Regions from separate parts of the Paenibacillus sp. EB106-05-06-XG162 genome, predicted to be linked through region 2. Evidence: predicted binding sites of a transcription regulator. Region 2 holds the regulator's gene; the other holds the start of a gene.
What was found. Region 2 encodes LexA, which represses DNA repair genes until DNA is damaged. Its sites were predicted from a motif close to CGAACATATGTTCG; they were not measured.

Region 1: a site for LexA is predicted at 4,755-4,768, ahead of AC3WU2_RS02425 (DNA polymerase IV). Genes of this name have one in related genera too.

The regions. Positions count from the first base shown of each region.
Region 1 is NZ_JBYTDT010000001.1:597,453-605,068, reverse strand. It holds gene AC3WU2_RS02465 (Hsp20/alpha crystallin family protein) at 1-240, opposite strand, end outside; gene AC3WU2_RS02460 (spore germination protein GerPB) at 384-581, shown strand; gene gerPC (spore germination protein GerPC) at 607-1,239, shown strand; gene AC3WU2_RS02450 (spore germination protein GerPD) at 1,220-1,396, shown strand; gene AC3WU2_RS02445 (spore germination protein GerPE) at 1,401-1,766, shown strand; gene AC3WU2_RS02440 (spore germination protein) at 1,863-2,099, shown strand; gene AC3WU2_RS02435 (hypothetical protein) at 2,318-2,815, shown strand; gene AC3WU2_RS02430 (YhjD family protein) at 2,964-3,446, opposite strand; gene AC3WU2_RS02425 (DNA polymerase IV) at 3,443-4,711, opposite strand; gene nhaC (Na+/H+ antiporter NhaC) at 5,001-6,377, shown strand; gene AC3WU2_RS02415 (hypothetical protein) at 6,564-6,764, opposite strand; gene AC3WU2_RS02410 (acrylyl-CoA reductase family protein) at 6,925-7,616, opposite strand, start outside.
Region 2 is NZ_JBYTDT010000009.1:81,839-89,454, reverse strand. It holds gene AC3WU2_RS18970 (FixH family protein) at 1-133, opposite strand, end outside; gene AC3WU2_RS18965 (SCO family protein) at 257-820, opposite strand; gene AC3WU2_RS18960 (HAD family hydrolase) at 998-1,795, opposite strand; gene AC3WU2_RS18955 (hypothetical protein) at 1,834-2,352, opposite strand; gene AC3WU2_RS18950 (DUF896 domain-containing protein) at 2,401-2,601, opposite strand; gene AC3WU2_RS18945 (LysM peptidoglycan-binding domain-containing protein) at 2,716-3,072, opposite strand; gene lexA (transcriptional repressor LexA) at 3,254-3,880, shown strand; gene glnA (type I glutamate--ammonia ligase) at 4,296-5,624, opposite strand; gene AC3WU2_RS18930 (MerR family transcriptional regulator) at 5,659-6,069, opposite strand; gene AC3WU2_RS18925 (methionine gamma-lyase family protein) at 6,150-7,403, opposite strand; gene spoVK (stage V sporulation protein K) at 7,456-7,616, opposite strand, start outside.

The DNA.
Region 1 (7,616 bases), on a different contig from region 2:
ATTAACATTTGGGGGAATGGCGACTTTGATAAATACAAAATTATGGGTTTGAAATATATCGTGTTTTAACAAGTTGTTTTTTTTAGCTGTTGTCGGGATATTTTTCAATATACCTTGTACATAATTTTCAACCCAATTTTGCGAAGGAACTCCATTTTCCATTTCCATGGAAGGTAATTTTCCACCAAAAAACTCATCAAAATTTTTCCAATCAAACGTATCTCTCGGTGTTTTTCTCACCCTTGTCACCTCTCTAACCGATATTTTCTATATTGTATGTAAGTTGAGTCTTTAGGTGTTCATCCATTGTTGCAGTAACAAATAGGCATTTGCCGCATATGTTGTATAATCCGGAATAAACCGTGGAATGAAGGTGGTATCGTATGAATCTTGTAGTCCACCAGAGTATTACAATTCAAAACTTAACTGTGAGTTCGATATCAAATTCTTCCATATTGCAGATTGGCAGTACGGGTGTTATGAATCCACTATCAAATTCGTACAACACAAGTGGTTCTCCTCCAGCCGCGGAGAGTCAATCTGAAGAACCTTTAGTCCCTTTGCCACCTCCAGGTTATTAGTAAATATTTTTTAGGAGGAACAGCCATGAATCAAGCTTCAAATAATTGGAGCGATTATTTTCGTCAACTTCATACTTATATCAACTGGCAAACGGATCAGATAAACAAATTGGAAACAAACCTCGAACAATTAAAAAAAGAATTGACAGAGACCAGAAATCAAAAGCAAATTTCAATAGATAAAATCGAGTATCGATTTGATATGCTAAAAGTAGAAAATTTAAGCGGGACACTAGTAATCGGGGTAACTCCGGATGGAGTAAAATCAATGGATGAAATGGAAAAAAACGGTTTGAATTGGGTGCAAAGTTCTAAGGATAAACAATCCGACCTTTATGATTCCACATCGAAAACGATGGACCAGTATCTAAAAAATCAAGTTCCGGATACAATTGATTCCTTTACGAAAACACACCAAGTACATGTGGATCAAGAGTATCGACAACTCATGGTAAGTGATTTAAAAAAACAAGTACATGACAGAATTCATCATTATATCAACCAAATGGATAAAGAAACAGCTAAGGATGCGTCAATTGCTAGACAATATATATTGGATCATGTGAAAAGAGACATTCAAATGGCGATTGAACAGCATATTACAACGATTCAAACTGATCCGAAGGGAGCTCAGCATCATGCAAATGACAGTCATTAATAAAGAAATTAATGTAATTTCAATCCGTGTGACGAGTGTGTCCACGTCTTCTGTATTGATGGTCGGCGATACTGAAGTGATTAAATGTTCATCTATTACGGATACTCCCCCAGAGTCGTTAGTCCCCACTCCAGCGGCTCCGTTACCATCAAGATGATAAAATGACCAGAATTTCATTCGTTCCGTGGCTACTGGTTGAAAGCATTTCGGCGAGTGCCATTCTAATTGTAGGAGATGCACAAAGGCTGACACCTGATTCAAAAGCTCTCGTCTTTCAAAAAGAGATATCTAATTATCTTGGAACAGAAGGGGATTTTAACGAGTATCCAATTTTCTCAAAAGAAATTCCAGAACCGACAGCACTGACCCCTGTACAGATGAATATTGTTAACGAATCGAAATTCATAAAAGTAAGGGGGATAGAAATAAAAGGAGTGGATACTTCTTCCATTATTCAAATTGGTTCAAACTGCTTAATTGAAAGTGAATCGAGGTTCAAACAGATACGACAGGTACTGAGGAAATAACTTTAGATATTCATCTTGCCTATAAGAAATGTGTCACTTAGGCGAATGACGGCATAAGATGCATTATCTTGCTTGCCAATAGAGGTGGTATTACGTATGCCTTCCATAGTTGGAAATATAAAAATCATAAGCGTAGGATCATCTGGAATTGTGCATATTGGCGATGCAATACAATTATCACCAGAAAGTACCAGCAAATCCTATGCCGGCTCAGGGTCGTTTAATACAGGCGATTTCATGACGAACAACAATGCTGTCAGCGCTACAAATACGTGGGATTCTGATGTGAACGATTCGAATCAATCGACATTTGGTAATAAGGGAATCGTATAATTCACATATGCCCCATTATAAAAGAAAATAGAATCCAATAAGTCTAGACAGATTGAAGAAGATGATCTCTGTATTGAACAGGGTTCATCTTTTTTAAATTCCTACCTGTATTACGCGCATGGACGATGATCGTCACTATTGGAATTTTTTACATGTTGGAATTTGGTAGAAAACGGATTAGACTATGGTGATGATTACAGAATAAAAGGAGAATTCAAATGCGTAACAAATTCACGACCGTATTCATTCTAGTCATTCTTATTCTATCCGTTGTAGCCTGCTCTACACCGGCCAAAGAAGCCGATCCGATGGACAAGCAGATTGCCTATAACGATGCTAGTGTTGCGGTAGATAAAGTCAAAATATTATTCCACAAAAAAACCGCAGCAGACGGCACGCCGATCTTAGATCCGGCAACAGGCGGACGAGATAAAGCGAAAGAACTGCTGCTTGGATACTTCGATGCACCGCTCGTCGATAAAATCATGGCCCATTATGTTACAGACCAGACGGTAGACGACAACGTGGTCTTGAACAAAGGAGAGGACGGCGCTGCGGTTCCATTCTTCAATCCTTCCATAATCGATACGACATTCGATGCCGTGAAAGTGGAAGGCAGTAAAGAAGAATTTAAAATTACAACACCGGAGAACAAGATCTATACCCTGAAATGGCAAGAGGACAAAGGAAGATATATTGTAACTAATTATGAGTAATCTCCCGTGTCATTCAAAAAAAGTCTAGGCAGATTGAAGAAGATGATCTCTGTATTGCGTATTGAACAGGGGTCATCTTTTTTTTAATTCCATTGATACCTGTAACAGTTGTAGTAGGTCATGTAAATAACTCATTCATTTTTTATTATTACATTTTACTTAAGTTTATTATAAGACTGTCCGTGTATCGAGCTAATCTCTTGCTTATTTCCGCCTTCATGTATTCTTTTGTTATAATCAAACGATCCTCATAATCACGATAGGCATAATGCAACTCCAATATATCTTCATGCTTTTCTTCATTAAAGACACGAATTTCTTTTTCCATCATTTCTTGTTTCACCTTGGACAAATCTTTGTAAATATTAGCCGCAAGGATTTGTGCTGCTTTGGCATATAGCGACTTTAGCGTCTCAGAAGAGAGTTTTACTTCGGAGATCTTTTTGGTTACCAGCGTATACATAATGGGGAGCAGAATATAATCGCGTATTAATTCAATATCTTCCTTCTTTGGATGGCTTGAACGAAGACTCAGAATTTCATGATGTCTATTTAGCAAGGCCTCCCGATGCTGTGGCAGCATCATGCGACTGGACTCCCATAGACCGTTATTTTCCAGCTTCTTACTCATTTATAATGCCCCCCAATTTTCATTGACCGCTCCGACGCTTGACCCGCCTTCGTGGCAGACGATGCCCGCATGATTGCAGCACTGCCATATCGCTCCTTAATACGATCCGTCGCTCGATCGAGCGCCCGCATCCGTTCTTGATCCTCGAACAACGTCAACTGATATGCATCGTCATCCGTTAGTGCACTCAGCATAACACCGGCACGCCGCACGGGCATCTGATCCCAATACTTATAGAAGAGTGTCTTCACCGTCTCGAACACTTTGTTCGTATTGTTCGTCGGATCGGCCATCTTCATCTGACGCGAGAAGCCCGTTGGCGTCTCATAAGGGCTGCACATACAGCTGACCGTCACGACCGATCCCATATAACCCTTCTGCCGACAGTCGCGGCAGACCTCTTCCGTCAGCTCGAGCAGAATCGTATCGACTTCCGAAGCATCCGCATAGTCCCGCGGCAAGGTCATCATATGACCGACCGATTTGGGCGCTGCATGGAAGGTGCCTGGCGACACGGGGCTGTTATCCAGACCGTTCGCCGTTCGCCACATCACCTCGGCATGAATATCCGACTGCTTGCCGAACCGTGCGCGGAACTTATCCTTAAGCTCTGGCAACGGCGTTCGTGCAATATCCCCGATCGTCATCATGCCGAGCTTCGTGAAGTGTGCGGTCATTCGGGAGCCAACGCCATACATCTTATGGACCGGCTCCTGCCATAGTGTACGCTCAAGATCGGATGGCGACAGAATGAAGATCCCATTCTTATTTTTCTTCGCCCATATGTCGGTTGCAATCTTCGCCAGTATCTTATTCGAGCTGATCCCTACGCGTATGCGTATTCCTGTCTCATGCATTACTTGGTCTTGAATGGCCCTCGCGATGGTGATGGGATCCCCCAGAAGGGACTGACTTGCCGTAATATCTAAGAACTGTTCGTCAATGCTGAACACTTCCACAAGATCCGTAAATTTTTCGTATATCTCCGTTATCTTCAAGGATATATCGATATAATGCTGCATACGAGGGCGCATAATAACAAGATCCGGACATTTCCTGAGCGCCTCCCCGAGCCGTTCCGCTGTCGTGACACCGAAGCTCTTCGCAATAGGGCAGGCCGCCAGAATGATACCCGACCTTCGCGCAGGGTCTCCTGCCACAGCTACCGGTTTGTTCTTATATTCTGGATGATCTGCTTTCTCTACGCTCGCATAAAAACTCTGACAGTCCGCTAAAAAGATGACCCTTTCGCTTGGTTGACTCAATTTAACACCCTCCAAGTCATATTCCTAACTCATTTACATATAACGAACAAACATTCGTATTTATTATATACCAAACACATGTTCGATATGCAAGTGAATTTTATGGAAATCGGTGCCTAGATTTAACCTGACTTGCACAGGATGATAAAACTGGCCGAGGATATCCAACTGAAACCCCCTTCCCACTAAAATCATCCTGTTCTGTATGTTCATAACATTGACGTTATCCATGCACATCCTTTATACTTTAACGCATAAAAGCTAAAAAGTATTTAAGGAGCCCAACATCGTGAATAAACAACTCAGTTTCTCCAAGAGCATGCTGCTCATAGTCTTTATTCTCTCCCTGCTATTCATCTCCATTTTCCTCTTAAAAGCAGAGCCGCATCTCCCGCTTCTCGCGACGACCGTCGGAACCGCCGCCCTCTTGTGGATGTTCGGTATCCCTTGGACAAGCATCGAATCGGCGATCATCCGCGGCATTCAGACTGCGATCATGCCCATTCTGATCCTATCCCTCATCGGGATTCTTATCGCCGTCTGGATGATGAGCGGTACCGTGCCGACCATTCTCTACTACGGCATGGATTATATTCAGCCGAATTATTTTGCCGTGAGCGCGCTTTATGTGACCATCATGATCTCTTTGTTCACAGGCAGTTCGTTCACAACCGTCAGTACGGTTGGGGTAGCCTTCATGGGGATCGCCACGACGACAGGCGTCTCACCGACATTAGCTGCAGGGGCCATCATTTGCGGGGCTTGCTTTGGCGATAAAATGTCACCGCTGTCCGATACGACGAATTTCGCGCCCGCTGTAGCAGGTACGACGCTATTCACACATATTCGCAATATGCTCTATACCACCGTTCCAGCACTTGTCCTGACGACGATCTTCTTTTTATTCGGGGCGCGAACAGGCACGGTTGCTCTAAGCTCGATGGAACAGATTAAGCTTGCGCTGCATGAGGGCTTCAACATCCATTGGCTAACATTATTATCGCCATTAGCTGTTCTGATCTGCTCCGTTAGACGTGTACCCATCTTGCCTACGCTAATCGTAGGGATCGTCACAGGCCTCTTGATCACCGCGTTCGTGCAGCATCAGAGTGCAATCGACATGTGGTTCCAAGTCATGCAGAGCGGCTACAAGAGCAGCATTACGAACGAGACCGTCGCTTCGATAGTCAATCGCGGCGGCTTGCAATCGATGATGTGGTCCGTCTCTCTGATCTTGATCGCCTTATCTCTAGGCGGATTGCTGCAGCATTGCGGCGTCATTGAAGCCTTCTTCCGCACCGTAATCGCGCCGCTGAAGCGGAAGAGCAGCATCGTGCTTATGACAGGCGCATCCTCCATTGCGGTGAACGGCATGACGGGGGAGCAATATCTATCGATCCTTCTACCTGGTCAAATGTTCAAGGACGAATATGCGCGGCGCCAAATTCCGGCGAGAACGCTCTCCCGGACGCTTGAGGACTGTGGAACTCTCGTGAATCCTTTAATTCCTTGGGGAGTCAGCGGCGCCTTCTTCGCATCGACGCTGGGCGTTCCGGTCGTCGAATACTTGCCTTATGCGATATTCCTATGGGCCAGTCCTTTATTCACCTTCGCCTATGCCATCATCAAGCCGTTACAGAAGAACTCGCTCGGAAGCAACGAATAACCACCCAAGATGAATCACATCTCATCGGTCAACGCAAAAAGGGAGCGCCGCAGCGCTCCCTTTTCTTCTAATTTGATTTCATTCTACAAACTTGTAAAAAAAGGATCCCCGCTCTTACCTTATCGGATTGAGCTGACATCCTTTTTACCCCTACACCTGGCTTTACTGCTATTTTCATCTCTATTTTTACGTAATATCCCCCCCTTGACGATGTTCTTGCAATTTCTTGAACCAAGGCTGATGAATAACGCCTTCAACTTTACGTATCCCAACCCAAGCTCCAGCCCCCTGTACTGCCCCCGTTTCCTCACATGCTCGACTTCCCAATAGGTCCGTATTTCGATGTTTCAAGCCACAGTCCAAGTACGATGACAGTCTTACTCTCATAACGAATCCACCTCCCTATGCTGATGACAACAAAAAAAGAACACAAACCGGGAGTTATCTCCTCAGCTTGCGTTCTTCGCAAACGTAATATTTTCCAATTACCCCTATTGTATCAGAACAAGTATCGACCGTCTACCAAATTATGTCGATTCCTGTCACGTTACAACGCTACGATCAACCGCCCGCGTTGCTTCCCTTGCAGGATTATCTTCAGTTCATGTGACAAATGCGCAAGTGTCGTCACACGCCCAATCTCCTCGAGCAGCAAATCCGGCTTCAGATCCGAACCTAACCGCTTCCAAATCGCAATTCGCTCGTCCATCGGACAATAGACGGAATCGATCCCAATGAGATGTACGCCGCGCAAAATAAATGGATACACATTGCCCGGGAATCCCGCACCACCGATCATTCCACTCACCGCAATAGCCCCACCGTACTTGGTGGTACTAAGTGCATGTGCAAGCGTATTCCCACCCACAGGATCAATAACAGCTGCCCAACGTGCTTTGCTGAGCGGTCTAATCTGCTCAGGTGATACATCTTCCCGTGAGAGAATCTCCTTCGCCCCTAATTTACGTAGGAAATCATGCTCCTCCGTCTTGCCCGAACTTGCCACCACGTGATAGCCGATCTTGGATAGCATAGCCACCGCCAGACTCCCTACGCCGCCAGATGCACCCGTGACTAATACTTCTCCCTGGTCCGGCCTCAGACCGTGTTGTTCCAACTTATGTATAGATAATGCCGCAGTAAACCCAGCTGTACCAAGCGCCATCGATTCTTTGAGCGTTATGCCTTCCGGGAGATGAACGATCCAATCCCCTGGTACTCGAATATATTCGCTATACC
Region 2 (7,616 bases):
TTTGCGTCACTTTCGCTTGAAGCTCAAGATCTTTATTCGCAACAATCTGCTCCGGCAGAATAATCTCTACTTTGATCGGATTCATTGCATCCTCGTTCATGTCCATATCCATGTCCATTCCATCGTGATTCATTGCTGATTTAGATCCTGAACAACCCGATACTAAGGCAATCAGGAGAATACAAGCAACAGCCAGAGTACTCCATTTTTTCATTCTCATCATTTGCATTCCTTTCTTGTCTACTTCCATCATCGGTTAGGATAAATCTTTAATATCCTTAATGATCTGATCATAAGGAACATCTTCAACACCGTTATACTTCTTCATAATATATCCTTCTTTGCTAACCAGGTAGAACGATGTGCCATGAATCATCTGATCTGAACTCGGTTCCTTCTCTACAATCGTCTTAAATGATGACTTCGCGAAAGCCTGAATATCTTCAAGTTTATAATTCGTCAAGAAATGCCAGCTCGCAAAGTCCACGCCGAATTTGTCAGCGAACGCTTTCATAACTTCAGGTTTATCACGGTCTGGATCTACACTGAAGGATACGAACGTGACATCCAGATTTTCCGCTTTTATTCTCTTCTGAAGATCTGTCAAATTGAAAGTCATTGGCTGACAGACTGAGTTACAATTCGTAAATACGAAATCGGCAAGCCACACTTTACCTTTCACATCAGCAAGTCCGAACGCTTGCCCAGCCTGATCTGTATACGCAAAATCTCCGACTTTCATGGAGCTTGTCTGCTTCGCTCCACCACACGCTGTTAATAACAATACTACCCCAAGCATTATTACCATTAACTTCTTCATCATAACCTCTCCTCTATGTAGCCAACAAATTCCTTTTTCATTATAAAATGATTGTACACGAGAAGAATGACTCATTCGGGCTATCTTTGTCAATTCTTTGTGACGATTTTGTATCAAATGTCATAGCAGAATGCAAAAATCCCTTGTTCCATATTCAGAACAAGGGATTCCCTCTATTTATACATGTTGCTGTATAATATTGTGAAGTTCAGAGAGATGCATGATTTCATAATCAGGAACAATTTCAGTCGAGCGCTGTGCACCATGTCGATTAACCCATACGGCATGCATTCCAACACCAAGTGCGCCTTTAATATCGGTTGTAAGCTTGTCACCCACCATAAGCCCCTCATGAGGCTCAATCTCAAGTGCAGCCATCGCATGTCTAAATATAGATGACGCTGGCTTACCTTCTCCGAATGCGCCAGAGATCACGATATGATCAAAATAAGAAATGATATTAGGTACTCCGTTAAGCTTCTCCTGTTGCAAGTCAGGCGACCCATTGGTTAATAATAGGAGCTTCACGTTCCCTTTCAATTCATCTAGAATCTGGAACGTCTCTTCATATACGTAAGGACGAGCCCGACGCTCTGTCGCGAATAATAGACCCAATCGTTCGCCAAGCTCCGCATCTTCAACCCCTAACGACTTCAGACCACGTGTCCACGCTTCTGTTCTGTAACTAGGCGCTAAGGCTTGTAATTGTCGAAACTCTTGTTGTTCCCCATGCGTAAAATTCGCCCACAGCCCTTCAAAAGGGTTAATTCCAATCATCTGTGTGAACGGGAATGTCGGAAAAGATTCATAGAGTGCTCTAGCTTCTCGTCTTACTGCTTCTTCCAAATCTACAGACTGAATTTGAGGATATGCTCGAGCTGCTGCAGCACATGTAGCTTCAAACGCTTCCTTCACACTGCGATCATCCCATAATAAAGTATCGTCCAGATCGAATAATACGGCTTTAATCGTCATCTCTCTTCTCCCCCATACCTTTACAGTGCTCTATATAATTAACGCTCTTCAAAAGGAACATTATTGACGCGTGCAAACTCTTTCAACCGCTCACCGATCACTACCGTATCGTAACGATTCATCAATCTTGAGAACACCCAGTTGGAACCTTTAGCCTTCGTACCAATGACGACGTAACCTTTTTGCACGGTGATATCTTTGATTTGGCTAGCATCTAGACGTACGTCTCGATTGAAACGACGTGTCCCTACAGAAGATTTATCTACACTAATATAAGGTCTACGCAGGAAGATTACAACGCCAAGGAATATGTATAACCCCACCGTTGCCCAGAACAGGGTTGGCGAGGTCTTCTGTTCTACAGCGGAATATAGTAGTGCATACAATAATCCGAATGCTACTAATGTAATAGGTAGGATCAAGTTTCTTCCAACATAACGATCCACACCCGATTTCGCGTCTCTACTCGCACCGATCACTTGTTGCCCCTGTTTCTTACGAGCCTTATTTACATTCTTCGTGTTCTTGCGTACCATTCTTTCCCATGAACGGGCCATCGAAATTCTTCCTCCTTGGAAGTTTTCCCGAAGGAAAACTTGCTTCATCTAATGTTTAATTGTTGGATTATTATCATCCTCATCAACAAACTCGATATTATCCAGTTGCTGCTTCAAGGAACGTTTGAACCCATCAATATATTGTTGACGAAGCGCGTCCCGTTCAACCGTCTCTTCCGGCGTCAAACCTACCGTTTTATGTTTACGAGCCAATTCATTAATTCGCTCTACAATCTTGTCGAAATTCATCACTATCCCCCCTATTCTGTCTATATTACTTTGACATTTACAATAGAGGTTGTCAAGGGTAACCCCTCCACTCTCAGCAGGGCCTATGCCCTATCGAGCATACGAATTAACCTTTTATAGAATTGGTAATTTAATCACTTCACCTGATTGAATGGAACTGTTCCGTTTACCATTCAGGTCTTTGATCATTTCAATATAATTACGAACATCCATCCCAGCTGGCTTATGTTCCTTCGCAATCGCCCACAATGTATCCCCTGATGATACAACAACCTGCAACGGAATGTTCGCATTACGTTCCCCTTCACGCGTATCTGCAGCAAATGCATTCAATAATCCCATACTCGTCAAACTGCATACAAGGACTAAGAACAATACAACCTGAACAATCTTCTTCTTAAGAAAAGAGTCTCTATTCACGACCTCGGAACGGTTATTATACACACTTTGATATGAGCTATACTTTAGCATAATCAGCACCCCAAACGTTTGTTCTGTTTTCTATGTCCATAATTTAACACGAACATTCGTTTGTGTCAACACTATTTTAGAACGTTCGTTCCCCTCATTCTTGCAATTTAGAACTAATGTTTGTACGAACGGTAGTTCTATGCTATAATTTTGTAAAAGTCTACTAATGGAGTTGAACCTCATGTCTAAAATATCCAATAGACAACAAGCTATTTTAGAATTTATAAGGAATGAAGTACGATCTAAAGGTTACCCTCCTTCTGTTCGTGAGATTGGAGAAGCTGTCGGTCTAGCTTCCAGCTCCACTGTGCACGGCCACTTGGATCGATTAGAGAAGAAGGGTTTAATACGCCGCGACCCTACCAAACCGCGGGCCATCGAACTCCTGAGTCAGGAAGAATCCGAACATACACATCTCTATACGCAGATGATTGCGAAGGTACCGATCGTGGGGAAAGTTACTGCAGGTGCGCCAATTACTGCGACGGAGAACATTGAAGATTATTTCCCGCTTCCAGAGCAATTCGTACATGACCAGAACGTGTTTATGCTCTCCGTCATGGGGGAAAGTATGATCGAGGCTGGTATTCATAATGGAGATTTTGTTATCGTCCGCCAGCAGCAGACAGCGAATAACGGCGATATCGTCGTAGCGATGACAGAAGATGACGAAGCTACTGTCAAGACTTTCTATAAAGAAAAAGACCATATTCGATTACAACCTGAGAATTCAACGATGGAACCGATTCGATTGAATCACGTTACCATTCTTGGTAAAGTTATTGGCTTGTTCCGCAATATGCACTAATTGCTATACATATTAGCATCGCTGGTTGTTCCAGCCAGATGCTAATTTATTATGAAGAGTCTCCCGAGCGATCGAGGGACTCTTTTATGCTTTTATAGATGAAAACAGCATATGGTCAACATCTTTTCTGTCACATGAGTGCGCAAGTTCCCTTGGTGAACTTGCATTCTACACATGTTCATCCGTTTTGTCATTATCCAACTCAACGGAGCCGTCCACAGATAGTGTTCATATCATCATGATTGCAACACTGCAGCTGACCATTCGATCCAACGATAAGAGAATTCGGCTTGGCTGCCCATATGACCTAAAATCGCTAGAACAAACAAAAACAGCCGCTACAATGAGGGCTGTTAGGTTACAAATATTTTAAACAAAAACCCCTAACACTTACAGCGCTAGGGGTTTCATCATTTTAGTAAAGCGTAATGTATTGATCGCGTTCCCATTGGTGAACTTGCGTACGGTACATATCCCACTCGATTTCTTTCAACTCATAGAAGTGAGTCAATGCGTGCTCACCTAGTGCACTGCAGATGACTTCGTCATTCACAAGCTCTGTCAAGGCTTCACGAAGGTCGGACGGCAAGCTAGGAATACCTTCAGCGATACGCTCTTCTTCGGACATGACATAGATGTTACGGTCCGTAGGTGCTGGAAGCTCCATTTTGTTCTTAATGCCATCTAGACCTGCTTTGAGCATCACTGCAAGTGATAGATAAGGATTCGCAGCTGGATCCGGGTTACGTACTTCAACGCGTGTTCCCAGACCACGAGATGCAGGAATACGAATCATCGGGCTACGGTTACTTGCGGACCATGCCACATAGCAAGGCGCTTCGTAACCTGGAACCAACCGTTTGTAGGAGTTCACCGTTGGATTCGTAATCGCTGCGAATCCACGGGCATGCTTCAAAATACCTGCCATGTATTGACGAGCTGTTTCGCTTAGACCCAGCTTGTCACTCTCATCATAGAACATATTTGTTTTGCCATTGAATAGCGACTGATGACAGTGCATACCTGAACCATTCACGCCATATAAAGGTTTCGCCATAAATGTTGCATGTAGTCCATGCTGTCTAGCAATGGTCTTAACAACAAGCTTAAAGGTCTGAATTTGGTCAGCAGCTTTAATCGCATTTGCATATTTAAAATCAATCTCATGTTGTCCCGGAGCAACCTCATGGTGGGAAGCTTCGATTTCAAATCCCATATCTTCTAGCGTCAATACGATCTCACGACGGCAGTTCTCACCAAGATCCGTAGGCGCAAGGTCGAAGTAACCGCCTTGGTCATTCAGTTCAAGCGTAGGGTTGCCTTTCTCATCCGTCTTGAAGAGGAAGAATTCCGGTTCTGGACCAACATTCATCGTCGTGTAGCCCATTTCTTCCGCTTCTTTCAGCGCACGCTTCAGAATACCGCGTGGATCCCCTTGGAATGGCGTGCCGTCTGGCATATACACATCACAGATCAGACGAGCGATGCGATCTTCAGTCACCCATGGGTAGATCAACCAAGTATCCAAATCCGGGAACAAGTACATATCCGATTCTTCAATACGTACATAACCTTCAATCGAGGAACCGTCAAACATCATTTTGTTATCAAGCGCCTTCTCCAACTGACTCACTGGAATTTCTACGTTCTTGATCGTTCCTAGCAAATCAGTGAACTGTAGACGAATAAATCTAACATTTTTTTCCTTGGCAATGCGCATAATATCATCTTTTGTAAAACTCACGGTATTCCTCTCCTTTGTTAATCATAATTGATTATTATTTATTATAAAATCGAGACAATTCACCTTGAATCAAGGATACTTGGCCCGGTCTCTTACCGTTAAGCAGCTGTTGCTTTAGTAATCGGTGCAATTGAGAATCCGAGAGTTCTTTTCGTTTCACTTCTGTATCCGGTGTAAGGACAGTCGCTTCTTCCGACTCCTTCGACATCGGAACCATCACCTGCTTAATTCCAGCAATGTTCACGCCCTTCTCGATCAACGACTTAATCTCGAGCAATCGCTCAACATCATTGAAAGAAAATAAACGCTGGTTACCAGAGGTCCGAGCAGGAACAATCAACTCATGTTGTTCATAGTAACGAATTTGCCTGGCTGTTAAGTCCGTCAGCTTCATTACGATGCCTATCGGGAATAGAGCCATGTTTCTGCGAATATCATCGCCCATTCTACGCATCCCTTTCTCTCATGGATATGTTAATATCATAGCTCCATCATCACGTCGTGTCAATAAGATGTTAGATAACTTCACAAAAGATGACTGTTAATCATCTGATCTAGTGCCGTTAACACACCAAACTTGACATGAGAATACGTCAGACCACCTTGCATGTATGCAATATAAGGTTCTCGGATTGGCGCATCGGCGGACAATTCCAAGCTTCCGCCCTGAATAAATGTACCTGCTGCCATAATAACGGGATGCTCATACCCAGGCATGTCCCATGGTTCTGGTACGACATGAGAATCCACGGCAGCTGCTAGCTGAATGCCCTGAACAAATCGAATCAAATGATCTGCACTTGTGAATTGGATCGCCTGAATCAAATCCGTGCGCGGATCGTTCCAGCTTGGTTTGGTAATAAATCCGAGTTGCTCGAACATCGCCGCTGCGAACACACTTCCTTTGACAGCCTGTCCAACGAGCGTCGGCGCAAGGAACAAGCCTTGGTAGATGGCTCGCGTCGTTCCGAGCATGGCCCCTACTTCACCGCCAATCCCTGGCGCGGTTAGTCGATAAGCCGCTTTCTCCACAAGATCACGTCGACCAACGATGTATCCACCCGTCTCTGCAATGCCTCCGCCGGGATTCTTAATCAGCGATCCCGCCATCATATCAACGCCAACTTCGGTCGGCTCCTGCATTTCCGTGAATTCACCATAGCAGTTATCCACGAACACAATGACGGATGGATTAATCTCCTTCACCCGGCGAACCATCTCACCGATCTCTGCAACCGTGAACGAAGATCGCCAGGAATACCCACGTGAACGTTGTATGCCGATGACTTTCGTATTCGGTGTCATTCGTTCACGCACAAGTTCCCAATCTACCCCACCATCCGATAGAAGATCGACTTCATCATATTCGATCCCAAAATCCTGCAGTGACCCTGCACCGTCTTGCGGTTTGCCAATCACTTTGTGCAATGTATCGTATGGCTTCCCTGTAATGTAAAGGAGCTTATCGCTAGGTCGCAGCACCCCAAATAACGCTGTTCCAATCGTATGCGTCCCGGACACAAAATGAGGCCGCACGAGTGCCGCCTCTGCTCCAAACACCTTGGCATATACTTCATCCAACACTTCGCGCCCGCGATCATTATAGCCATAGCCTGTCGATCCTGCGAAATGAAAGTCACTTACTTGATATTGCTGAAATGCACGAATTACTTTCCACTGATTCGCATCCACAATACGGTCAATCGCATGAATACGACCAGCTATAAGTTCTTCCACTTGCGCCTGCATTGTCGTTAATCGTTCTGAAAAGATTGTCATGATTCTTTCGTCTCTCCCTGTTGCTATCTTAATCACTTGCTGATTTCTACTCTTATGCTCGCCCTGATTTTTCTTTCTCAACCTTCAGGTCATCGTTCTTCAGCGTCATGAGCTCCGATCGGCTCGGTGATTGATGCTGATATTGATTGAGCAGCCTTACGGCTTGATTGCGGATCGACTTCTCGATCACATTACGAACGTATCGTGCATTAC